DNA from 3 places in the Neobacillus sp. B24 genome. Region 2 is predicted to be linked to each of the others. Evidence: predicted binding sites of a transcription regulator. Region 2 holds the regulator's gene; each other region holds the start of a gene.

Region 1 (4,291 bases), 1.5 Mb from region 2:
ATCATGATTGAACGGGTAAAACACGTTGGAAAATCAGATTTGGGTTATCGGACAGCTGATAAGCTCTTAGAAGATCTCGAAATGATTGCCAGAAGCTTAAAAAAACATCATCCTGTCAAACATGAATTGAGGATTATTCGCAAACTGATTCGCCAGGTCCAATTATTTGGGTTTCACTTGGCTACACTTGATATTCGTAATCATAGCGGTGAACACGAGGCAGCGATCACCGAAATCCTGAAAAAAGTTGGTATCTCAGAAAATTATCCTGGTCTTTCCGAGGATGAAAAGATAAACATATTACAAGATATTCTTCGTGACCCGCGGCCGCTATTGTTGCTCCATGAGGATTATTCAGCCGAAACACAGGAAATGATTAAAGTATTTCAGATGATCAAGCAGGCACATGAAGAATTTGGCCGGCGTTCAATATCCGTATATCTCGTTAGTATGACAAAATCTCCAAGCGACTTGCTTGAGGTACTTGTACTAGCGAAAGAGGCCGGGCTATATCGTCTTCATGCTGATGGGAAATTGGAGAGCCATTTAAATGTGGCACCGCTTCTAGAAACAATTGACGATTTAACGTCAGGTCCAAAAATTATGGAAACACTTTTCAATATGCCAGTGTATCGGCAACATCTGACTGTACTCGGTGACCATCAGGAAATTATGCTCGGCTATTCAGATGGAAGTAAAGACGGTGGGACATTAACTGCAAACTGGAAACTTTATAACGCCCAGATTGAAATTCACGAAATGGCAAAGCGTTATCAGATTCGCTTGAAATTTTTCCATGGCCGAGGCGGTTCATTAGGCCGGGGCGGCGGGCCGTTACATAGAAGCCTTCTATCCCAGCCAGCGGAGACCATTGGTGACGGAGTGAAAATTACCGAACAAGGAGAAGTCTTATCATCACGCTATCTGCTTGAGGATATTGCATACCGAAGTCTGGAACAGGCAACCTCCACGTTTCTGTTAGCTTCTGCTCGAGTATCAAAGGCTGCCATTTTGGGGCAAGTTCGAGAAAAAGAGTGGGAAATTGCAATTGAGGAAATTTCTGATGCCGCACTGGCCAAATATCAGTCTCTAGTCTTCGAAAACCCAGATTTTCTTAGCTACTTCCATCAGGCAACCCCATTAAAGGAATTGGCTGAATTAAACATTGGCTCAAGGCCGATGAGCCGTAAGAATAAAGGAAGATTTGAGGACTTGCGAGCGATACCTTGGGTGTTCGCATGGACACAAAGCCGTCAGCTGCTTCCAGGCTGGTATGCTGCAGGGACTGGACTCGAGACATTTGCAGTCAAGGGTGAGCAGAATTTGAAGCTGCTCCGGCAAATGTATCAAAATTGGCCATTCTTCCAATCGACCATTGATAACTTGCAAATGGCCTTAATGAAAGCCGATATTCCAACCGCAAAGGAGTATTTATTACTGGTTGACGATAAAGTAATGGGCGAAAGAATTTTTTCAAATATTCTTGAAGAGTATGAGCGTACAAAAGCCATCCTGCTAAAAATCACGGAGGATCAAGAGTTGCTTGACCATACACCGAATATTAAGGAATCGGTATTTAGACGGAACCCTTATGTTGATCCGTTAAATTTCTTGCAAGTTGAGCTAATCAGCGAGCTGCGAAAACAAGATGAGCTCAGTGAAGAACTATTAATGGAAGTATTACTGACCATTAGCGGGATTTCCGCAGGGTTAAGGAATACAGGCTGATTATTATTCCGAGCCATAAACTCTATTCCAATAGGGTTTATGGCTTTTTTTATTGGTGCATGCAACATTTGAATTTTTTGTGAACTTTTGAAAAATGAATGGGTATTCATTCATTTTTGCGCAAGATTCGACAATATTCGAAAATCTGACATGATATATTTTTTCCAGAAGCGCAAGGAAAGCTCAAATCTATATTTCTGGAGGGAATATAAAAATGGCTGTAAAAGAAAAAGTGGTTCAGGAGAAGCAGCAAATTGCTGAGATGATTGATGTGTTGGCAGGTAATGCTGCCAAGGCGTTAAACGAATTCCGCGTGTTTAGTCAAGAAATGGTTGATGAAATTGTCAAACAAATGGCATTGACTGCGCTTGAAAATCACAGATACTTGGCGAAACTCGCCATAAAAGAAACCCAAAGAGGGGTTTATGAAGATAAAGTCTTCAAAAATATGTTTGCTACCGAGATGATTTACAACAATATCAGGGATATGAAAACTGTAGGGGTGATCAGTGAAAACGAAAATGAAGAGATGGTGGAAATGGCAGAACCGGTCGGAGTGATTGCGGGTATCATTCCAATTACAAATCCGACTTCTACGGTCATTTTTAAATCGCTAATTTCACTAAAAACCCGCAATCCAATCATCTTTGCGTTTCCCCGATATGCACAAAAATGCTGTACTATTGCAGCCCAGCTCTTGCGGGATGCGGCATTGAAGGCCGGGGCACCAGAGAACTGTATCCAGTGGATTGAAACCCCTTCACACGAAGCGTTTCAAGCTTTAATGATACACCCGAAGGTTTCACTTATTTTGGCAACGGGTGGTCCGAATCTAGTAAAGGCTGCTTATAGTTCCGGAAAACCTGCACTGGGTGTCGGTGCCGGTAATGTTCCTGCTTATATTGAAAAAAGTGCAAATATTAAGCGGGCTGTCAATGATATTATCCTGTCAAAAACCTTTGACAACGGCATGATCTGCGCCTCCGAACAAGCTCTTGTCATTGATCAGGAAATTTATGATGAGGTACGAAACGAATTTATCTCCAATAATTGCTATTTCTTAAATGACGAGGAACGGCATCTGGTGGAACAGGTTGTCATTGACTCTAAACATGCAGCGTTGAATCCAATGATTGTCGGTCTTCCGGCCTATATGATTGCGAAAATGGCCGGTGTCAATGTTCCGGTCAATACAAAGATACTAGTTGCAGAAATCGAGGGTGTCGGACCGAAGTATCTCCTTTCATGCGAAAAATTAAGTCCGATCCTTGCCTGTTACAAGGTGAGCAGTTTTGCAGAAGGGCTGCTAGTTTGTGAACAAACGCTCGAATACGGAGGGCTGGGCCATTCGGCAGCTATCCATACCGAAGACAAGGATGTTATCGACAGCTTTGCTGTAAGAATGAAAGCGGGCAGAATCATGGTTAATGCACCGACTACACATGGGGCCATGGGGGATGTCTATAACACTTCGTTACCGTCACTAACCATCGGGTGCGGAACATATGGAGGGAACTCAGTGTCACAGAATGTTGGGGCAGCAAACCTGTTGAATATTAAAAAAGTACCGAAAAGAAGAACCATGACCCAGTGGTTTAAGGTACCATCGCAAATATTTTTTGAGAAAAACTCGATTCAAATGCTCGCAGCGATTCCGAAAATCTCGAGAGCGTTTATCGTTACAAGCGGAAGTGCGCTTTCGAACGGTTATGTCGATAAAGTTCAATATTATTTAAAAAAGAATACTAACAATGTTCTTTGTGATGTTTTTTGGGATATTGAACAAGAACCAAGCATCGATACAGTCATGGCAGGGGCTGAAAGGATGAGAAAGTTCCAGCCGGACTTCATTATTGCCCTTGGCGGCGGCTCGGTCATGGACGCGGCAAAAGCGATGTGGTTATTCTATGAACATCCTGATACAGATTTCAAGAGCCTGACTCAGAAGTTCTTTGACCCAAGCAAGAGGGTTGTAAAGTTTCCGGCACTTCGCAGTAAAGCGAATTTCATTGCGATTCCAACAACATCAGGCACAGGCTCAGAGGTTACATCTGCCTCTGTCATCTCTGACAAAAATGGCAATATAAAATATCCATTAGTCGATGCCCAGCTTACACCCGACGTGGCCATTGTCGATCCCCAGTTTGCCTTGACCGTTCCGAAACATGTGACGGCTGATACTGGCATGGATGTGCTTACACACGCGATCGAGTCATATGTCTCCGTTTTGGCAAATGATTATACGGACGGACTGGCCATGAAAGCTAGTCAGCTTGTTTTTGAATATTTGCCAAGAGCATATCGGGATGGAAGTGATGAACTCGCCCGTGAAAAAATGCATAATGCCGCAACGATAGCAGGAATGGCATTCGGGAACGCCTTCCTGGGAATCAATCATAGCCTTGCCCATGTGCTTGGTGCCCAGTTTAATATCCCGCACGGACGGGCTAACAGTATTATGCTGCCATATGTCATTCGCTACAACGCGATGAAGCCCAATAAGTTTATGACCTTCCCTAAGTATGAGCGCTTTATTGCAGATGAGCGGTACGCTGAAATTGCC
Region 2 (4,291 bases):
AAATTCCCAAGCACCGTACGAATTTCTTTTTCCGGTTTGAGCGGGTATTCATCCCACAGCTCGTTCAACACCCGTTTATTCGAGGTCAAATTGGCCTGTTCCTGATCGTAATAACCGATGGATAAATTGGTTCCGTAGAAAATCGTTCCGGCCAGCGCCGGCAGCTTTTTGATAATGGTTTTTAACAGGGTGGATTTGCCAATGCCGTTCGGTCCAACAAGGGCAATGCTGTCGCCCCTAAAGACACGAAAAGAAATGCCTTCAGACACCTTTTCGCCTTCATAACCGACGGCAAGCGAATCAACTGTTAACACATCATTGCCGCTTTGCCGCTCTATTTCAAACGAGAAAGAGGCTGATTTTTCATCGCCTAGCGGCCTGTCCATTATGTCCATTTTTTCAAGCTTCTTCCGCCGGCTTTGCGCCCGCTTCGTTGTTGTGGCGCGCGCTATGTTTCTCTGAATGAAATCCTTTAATGCAGCAACCTCTTCCTGCTGCTTTTCGTAAAGCTTCATATCACGTTCATAATTGGCGGCCTTTTGATCAAGATAAGAGCTATAGTTACCAGGAAAACGTTGTATTTGTTTGCGTGAAACTTCATAAACCTGGGTAACTACTTTATCCAAAAAATAACGGTCGTGGGATACGATCAAAATTGCGCCGTCATAGCCCTGCAAATATTGTTCCAGCCAGGATAATGTTTCAATATCAAGATGGTTGGTAGGCTCGTCCAATATTAAAATATCAGGCTTAGTTAACAGGAGCTTGCCTAATGCCAAACGAGTTTTTTGCCCGCCGCTTAGGCTGGAAATCATTAATGAATGGTCAGAGAAATTTAAACCGTGCAGAACGGAACGAATATCAGCTTCATATTGATAGCCGCCCTGTTCTTTAAATTTCACTTGAAGCTGGTCATATTCTTTTAATACTCTATCGTACCTTACTGAATCCTCAAAGATATTAGGGTCGGCCATTTGTGCCTCAAGTCTGCGCAGCGATTTCTCCATATCCAGCAGACCTTCGAAGACAGTCAGCATTTCACCCCAAATCGAAAGATTGGACTCAAGACCGGTATTCTGAGCCAAATACCCAATGGTAACATCCTTTGGTTTGATGATTTCCCCGCCATCATGTCCCAGTTCACCGGCAATTATTTTTAAAAGCGTTGATTTGCCTGCTCCGTTCCGTCCGACGAGGGCTACCCGGTCCCTAGTTTGTAATTCCAGCTTTATATTGGATAAAATAAGGTCAGCACCATAATATTTTTGTAATTGATTAACCTGTAATAAAATCATCTTTTGTCACCTCTATTGCTATAATTAGTGTACCGTATTCCTTGATAGTCGGCAATAAAGCGGGGCTAGCATAAATTTGTAAATAAAAGTTCAAAGTTTCACACACATTTATGTGAAAATATTGTATCATTTTGAAGGGAGGCAATAATTTTATGGCTGAATTTACTCATTTTAATGAAGAGGGCAGAGCTAAAATGGTCGATGTCAGTGACAAGCCGGAAACGGCACGCACCGCTATTGCCCGTTCTAGCATAACTGTTAGTAATGAGATTTATGAAAAAGTAACGAATCACGAAATGAAAAAAGGCGATGTATTAGCGGTGGCTCAAGTAGCAGCGGTGATGGCTGCAAAAAAGACTTGGGATCTTATTCCGATGTGCCATCCGATTCCGCTGACTGGCGTGAATGTCATTTTCTCTTGGGAAAAGACCGAGCGGCAACAGTATACATTACATATAGAGGCATCGGTTAAAACGAAGGGCAGCACAGGTGTTGAAATGGAAGCGCTGACAGCGGCGTCGGTTTGCGCTTTAACTGTGTACGATATGTGCAAGGCCGTGGATAAAGGTATGGTTATTGGACCGACTTTCCTAGTTGAAAAAACAGGCGGCAAAAATGGTGATTTTAAACGAAATATATAGCGGGGGGGTAGGAGTATGGCTAACGAAACAACGAAAATACCGCAGGCCACGGCAAAACGGCTGCCTTTGTATTATCGATTTTTGAAGAACTTGCATTCTTCCGGGAAGCAGCGTGTGTCCTCAGCGGAGTTAAGTGAAGCGGTAAAGGTCGATTCAGCAACAATCCGCCGTGATTTTTCCTACTTTGGTGCGCTTGGGAAAAAGGGCTACGGATACAATGTGAATTACCTGTTAAGCTTTTTTAGTAAAACGCTAGATCAGGACGAATTGACTAAGGTGGCGTTGATTGGGGTCGGTAATCTCGGCACTGCCTTTTTACACTATAATTTTTTGAAAAATAATAATACCAAAATTGAGTGTGCGTTTGATGTGGATCCGGGGAAAATCGGCACGTCCATCGGTGATGTTCCGATTTATGATATGGCTGATTTGGAGCAGCGTTTACTTGAAGAAAATATTCCAGTAGTTATCCTTACGGTTCCAGCTCCTGTTGCCCAGCAAATTACTGACCAGATTGTCAAATCCAATGTAAAAGGGATATTAAATTTTACGCCGGCACGGTTAAACGTTCCACCAGGTATCCGTGTTCATCATATTGACTTGGCGGTTGAACTGCAATCACTCGTTTACTTTTTAAAGCATTATCCAAATGATGAAGAGATAGAAGAATAACTGTTTTAAGGGTTTTTCACAAAATAGGTGAAAAGCCCTTTTTGTTTTATTTTACTATACAAAATGATGAAAACGGGATAATATAGTATATAAATCCAATATGAAAGGTTGGAATTAAAGTGGGAGTAGAAAATTCAGTTCGTTCAATCCCTCGACCGCTTGTCAAAGCAAATCAGTTGACGATTGTAGTAAGTGTGATTCTAACATGGGTATCAGGTCAGGAATGGATCTTATTAATCCCATTGTTGGCTGGACTTTCAGGACTATTATTCGGATACAATCCGGTTATGCAAGTTGCAAAATTATTTTTAAGAAAAGACCCTAAGGAATATATTCCCGAAGATTGGGAGCAGCAGCAATTTAATCAAAAAATTGCTGTATCCTGCCTTACCTTCGGATTTGCCGGCTTTTTATTGGGCTGGAATGCAATCGGGTATATATTTACGATTATGGTAGCAGCAGCGGCAACTGTTGCGATTCTTGGTTTTTGTATCGGTTGTTTTATTCATTACCAGTGGACCCAATATCGCTTTCGCAGGGCACATCGATAATTGTCTATAGATAGGTCTGACTTTGTCAGACCTTTTTTGTTGCCTGCTTCTATTTGACGTTTCCATATCCTTACATTTACAATTAATTTGAAAATTACGAATAATTGTTGTGGAGGGTGACCATTCTATGAAACTCGTTTCCCAAGAATCTGAAACAAGAGGAGAAAACTCTTACAGCTTTGATGAATTTCTCGAAAAGCGTGACAATCTTGATTGGTATCGTGATGAACCTTTTTTGCAAAAGGCCGCAGAAAAATTTCTCGGCGGCAGGTTTAAGGAAATTCACGAAAAGCTCCTGGCATTTTCTCCTACTGCTTCTTCTAAATGGAACAGGTTAGCTGAGCGGATCGCACGCCCTGAGGTGCGTCCGTACATGCTCCATTATGATGCGTTTAATCATCGTATTGACCGAATTGTCCGGCCGCAGGAAGTTCACCAATTGGAATCCGAAATCTTTGGAGAAGGGCTTTTTTCTAGCAAAATGCCCGCTTGGGAAAGCTTTTTGAAAAGAATGTTGATCCATCAATTGGGTGAAGCTGGTGTAACCTGTCCGTTAACGTGTACACATGGATTGGTGGCGCTTTTGGATCAGTTCCGGGACGAAGCCTGCCCTGAACTGTATGATGTTTTAATGCATACAAAAGAGGGGGTGAACGGAGAATTTGCGATTGGCGCCCAGTTTATGACCGAGATTCAGGGTGGTTCTGATTTGCCTGCCAATGTCCTGGAAGCAGTTCCGGATGGAAAGTACTATCGATTATACGGCAATAAATTCTTCTGCTCGGCGGCGCATGCCGATTATTCGGTTGTCACTGCGAAAATCTCAGGTACTGATAAGGTGTCCACGTTTGTTGTACCATCCTGGCTGCCAGGAGATAAAGAGAAGGAAAAACGAAACAGCTACGATATTAACCGAATCAAATGGAAAATGGGGACTTCGGAGCTGCCGACTGCGGAAATTCAATATAAAGGAGCACTTGCCTATCCGATCGGACCGAAGGATAGGGGCATTGCCGTTGCTGTCGGCATCGTGTTAACACTATCTCGATTGGAAATCGGCATTGCCTGTGCAGGGTTCATGCTCCGCGCTTCAAGGGAAGCGAATCTATATGGAGATTTCCGGACAGTGTTT
Region 3 (4,291 bases), 1.9 Mb from region 2:
ATAATACCGCCTGCACCAGCAGGAATGAACGAAGCCATCCCGATAAATGGAACGATGAAACGCGCGTCATTCCAAGGAAGAACCTTAAACCAGCCAAACAGGCCTGTTGCACCTTTCGATCTGCCGTATCTTTCAAAGGTAGCAAACAATGAGAATGCTGTCATTAAAGATGGAATAACCACCATAAATGTTAGGATGACTTGGAAAAACTTCCATGCTGGATCAATTCCTGGCTCGGTTAACTGGTGGTGGAAACCAACCGGAATCGAGAAGAGCAAGAATAAAATAAATGATAGACGAGCAAGTGAATCAGAGAAAATTTTACCACCGATAATTTTTGGAATGATGGCATACCAGCACATATACGCTGGAAGTAACCAGAAATAAACTAATGGGTGACCGAAATACCAGAATAAAGTCCGGCTTACGAGTACATCGACAGTATCAACAATGCCAAGTGACCAAGGAAGCAGCTGGAATAATACAGTTGCCGCAACGCCTAAAGTTGCTACAATCCACATTACCGTATTGATAACAGCCATGAAGCTTAATAGTGGGCTTGGCTTCCCTGGGTTATTCTTGCGCCATTTTGCGTATGTCATAATTTGTGCCGCACCGTCAACCCAGCTGCCGACAACGACAAATGTCAAACCTAAATAGAAAATCCAGTGTGCTTTAAGCGGTGCATAGAATGTGTATAGAACTGATGCTTCATTTAATAGAATCATCGTCCCCGCCATTAGCGTACCGGCAGTCATTAACCAAAATCCAATCCAGCCAGTGCGTCTTGCAGCAGGAGAATGAGTACCAGCAGTTCTTGAAACGGCTGCATATTGAAAACCCATAATAAAGAATGTTGTCAAAACGAGTCCCATCAAAACGCCGTGGGCTGTTAGAATTTGATAATAGCCAATACCCCATGGCAGTTCAAATTTTCCGGAACGGACCAGGGTTTGCAGAAGACCCATTAAGCCCCCAAGCGCAAGGGCACCAAATGCTACAAAAAAGTGTGCCATAGAAAGTTTCGCATCACGCGGGTCAACCTTTACTTTTGCTGAATAATTGTTCATCATTATTTTACCACCTCAATCTTCGAGAACATTAAGTGGTGTCCAGAACCACAGTATTCATTACAAACGATTAAGTATTCTCCGGCTTTGTCAAAAGTAGTCGTATATTCGCTAATGTAGCCAGGCTCAAGCATCATATTAATATTTGTCCCAGCTACTTCAAAACCATGGACGACGTCTTTTGTAGTAGCCATTACCTTAACCTTTGCTCCAAGCGGCACTTCGACTTGTGCAGGCTGATAAGAGAATGCAGATGCTACATAAACTAACTCATAATCCCATTCTTTCCCTTCAACCTTATGTAGTCCGGGTTTATCGAATGGCTTTGTTGTATCCACCTTTTCAGGATCAATTGTCGTTAAACAGCTTGCCGGCTTGTTACCTAAATAGAAGGCGCTTACCCCAACCACTGTCAGGAAAATGACTAAGCAGCTGACACCGAAAATCAGCCAAATTTTTTCAAATTTATGCATATGCATAATGTTTTCCCCCTTCAAAAATTAAAAACGATCTACAAATAGATAGAAGACACTTACCCATGAAACGATAATAAAAAGTCCTAGAAAGAAAACAGATGCCAATGTCCCCTTTAATGAGGAACTGTCTTCGACCTGTGTTTGTTGTTTTGTCTTTAGTTCCGCCTTCACCATCCCCTTACACCCCTTTCAAAATTTAGAAGAAATTAAATAAGTTCTCTTTCATAATACAAAACAATTGTGAATTAAAAATATGAAATTTAGGAGTTCACAAAATGTTCATTCCTTAGGTATCTACTATGTTAATGTTAAAAACTTGATGTAACAGTGATTTAAATCACAAATGCATCCCGTTAATTGTGAATAAAGTGTGAACAATCACATGTACCGTGTGATTTATGTAATTGATAATTCTTTCACAAACTGAAATAATACCAGCCATCGCCCGCTCGTTTCGTCACCATTTGAAAAAAACAGAAATATGATAAACCAAATATTCTATTTTGGCTGGAAGCGGTGGAATAAATGGAGAAATATTATTGTGAACAATGCCGTCTAATATATAACAAGAAAGAGATTTGTAAAGTATGCGGCAGCCTGGCAGGCAATAAAATTCAAATAGAGGTTCAAAAGCAGTCTGAAAAATGACCACATTACAATTTAGACTTCGTCTAAAATTGGAAATGTTTACGTAATGAAGGGATTTCATTTTCGAGATATAATAAAAAAGCACAGCAACAACAACCTTCAAAACGTTGGCTTCTCCAGACTGGGGGAGCTTTTTTTTGTTTGAATATATTGGGATATTTATCCGTGTGTTGGAAAAAATACCAGTACCTTATGTATTAGGAGAATGACAATGCCTTCAATTATTTCCGTAGCAGAGGTACTTCCACCATATGAAATCAAACAGGATCAGGTATGTGAATTTGCCAGAAACCTGTTTGCCGAATCTTTTAAAGATATTGATCGGTTATTACAGGCTTTTCCTAACGGTCAAATTGAAAAGAGGCATTTTGTAAAAGAAATTGATTGGTACCAGGTTGAACATACCTTTGAAGAAAAAAATGATGCCTTTATTGAGAGTGCTGTAACTCTTGGCAAGGAGGCCATTACAAAATGCTTACAAGATGGTCACTTTCTAAAAAAAACGGTTCCCTGCAAGGAAATCGAAGCCATCTTCTTTATTACCTCAACAGGAATTGCGACACCTAGTATTGAAGCCAGAATCATGAATCAATTACCGTTTAATCAACATACGAAACGAATACCGATTTGGGGACTGGGGTGTGCCGGAGGTGCCGCCGGATTATCGAGAGCGGCAGAGTATTGTATGGCGTTCCCGAAGTCCAAGGTGCTGGTACTATCTGTTGAACTATGCAGTTTGACTTTTCAACGAAATGACACCTCAAAAAGTAATTTAATTGGGACTTCCTTGTTTGCAGACGGGGTTGCCTGCGCATTAGTCTGTGGCGATTCAAGCAATATTGATGACTACCGCAGAAAACCTACTACACCATCAATCGTTGCGACCGACTCGACCCTCATGCCGGATTCACTTGATGTGATGGGCTGGGATGTTAAAAATGACGGGTTATATGTAGTGTTCTCCAGGGACATTCCGCAAATTATCCAAAATTGGCTTAAGCCGGTGATTACTTCATTTTTAAAGCATAAGCGACTTGATTTGGAGAAAGTCGATTATTTAATTGCCCATCCCGGCGGAAAAAAAGTATTAGAGGCCTACCGGAAAGTAATGGACCTTCCTGAGGCCATGACTGAAACATCCTCGGAGGTGTTAAGACAGTTTGGCAATATGTCTTCGGCGACAATTCTTTACGTGTTAAGGCGTGTGATGAAATTGGATATTCCCCGTGGTTCATACGGGCTTTGTACGGCGTTAGGTCCGGGGTTCAGTTCGGAGCTTTTGCTGTTGAGGTGGTTTGAATGAACGACTTTCTTTCTTTTTCATATTTGTTTGGTTTTGTATTATGTCAGCGAATGGTTGAGCTGTTGATTGCAAAAAAGAATGAAACGTGGATGAAGCGGCAGGGGGCAATTGAGTTTGGCACGATACACTATCGATTTATGGTCCTAATACATATGCTGTTTTTGATTTGTTTCGTCCTTGAGGTATTAGTTTTTAAACATGGGTTGTCACCGATATGGCCTGTCTTATTAACTGGTTTTGTTTTAACCCAGGTTCTGAGAATTTGGGTTATTGGATCACTCGGGCGATATTGGAATACTAAAATCATTGTCCTGCCGAATGCTGCCGTGGTTCGCAAGGGTCCTTACCGATATATCAAGCATCCAAACTATCTGGTTGTTTCTATAGAAATAGTAGTGATCCCTCTGCTTTACAATGCGTATTATACGGCTCTTTTTTTTACCGTTTTAAACCTTATTATGTTAGCGGTTCGCATTCCCAAGGAAGAACAAGCGCTCGGAAGTGTTACAGAATATAATGGTGCCTTTCAGGACTGTCCAAGGTTAATCCCAAAGATTGTTAAATAATTTTGTCAATTACCATTATCTTATTGAAAATAATTCTCACCTATGTTAATATTCACTTAACGATGAAAATCATTCTCAACAAGGATGGTGTTACATATGGCATATGCCTTCGTTGGCGGAACAATTATCATTTATGCATTTGTCATGAAGCACGTATTAAAAAATGTTACCCATTAATCATAATTTGTAGCCAGGGATAAACCCCCTGGCTTTTTTGTATTTAAAAGA

What was found. Region 2 encodes Rex, which represses fermentation and respiration genes when NADH is low (regulators of the CRP and FNR family bind a similar motif). Its sites were predicted from a motif close to TTGTGAAATATTTCACAA; they were not measured.
Region 1: the regulator Rex is predicted to act here: its motif matches at 1,806-1,823, upstream of adhE (bifunctional acetaldehyde-CoA/alcohol dehydrogenase).
Region 3: the regulator Rex is predicted to act here: its motif matches at 1,951-1,968, upstream of ACZ43M_RS18690 (cytochrome c oxidase subunit 2A).

The regions. Positions count from the first base shown of each region.
Region 1 is NZ_AP035777.1:1,788,749-1,793,039, forward strand. Features, by position in the region: gene ppc (phosphoenolpyruvate carboxylase) at 1-1,728, shown strand, start outside; gene adhE (bifunctional acetaldehyde-CoA/alcohol dehydrogenase) at 1,943-4,291, shown strand, end outside.
Region 2 is NZ_AP035777.1:292,971-297,261, forward strand. Features, by position in the region: gene ACZ43M_RS01585 (ABC-F family ATP-binding cassette domain-containing protein) at 1-1,295, opposite strand, end outside; gene moaC (cyclic pyranopterin monophosphate synthase MoaC) at 1,448-1,936, shown strand; gene ACZ43M_RS01595 (redox-sensing transcriptional repressor Rex) at 1,952-2,608, shown strand; gene ACZ43M_RS01600 (DUF4395 domain-containing protein) at 2,728-3,159, shown strand; gene ACZ43M_RS01605 (acyl-CoA dehydrogenase family protein) at 3,287-4,291, shown strand, end outside.
Region 3 is NZ_AP035777.1:3,791,680-3,795,970, reverse strand. Features, by position in the region: gene ACZ43M_RS18700 (b(o/a)3-type cytochrome-c oxidase subunit 1) at 1-1,070, opposite strand, end outside; gene ACZ43M_RS18695 (cytochrome c oxidase subunit II) at 1,073-1,549, opposite strand; gene ACZ43M_RS18690 (cytochrome c oxidase subunit 2A) at 1,571-1,720, opposite strand; gene ACZ43M_RS18685 (type III polyketide synthase) at 2,406-3,497, shown strand; gene ACZ43M_RS18680 (isoprenylcysteine carboxyl methyltransferase family protein) at 3,494-4,063, shown strand.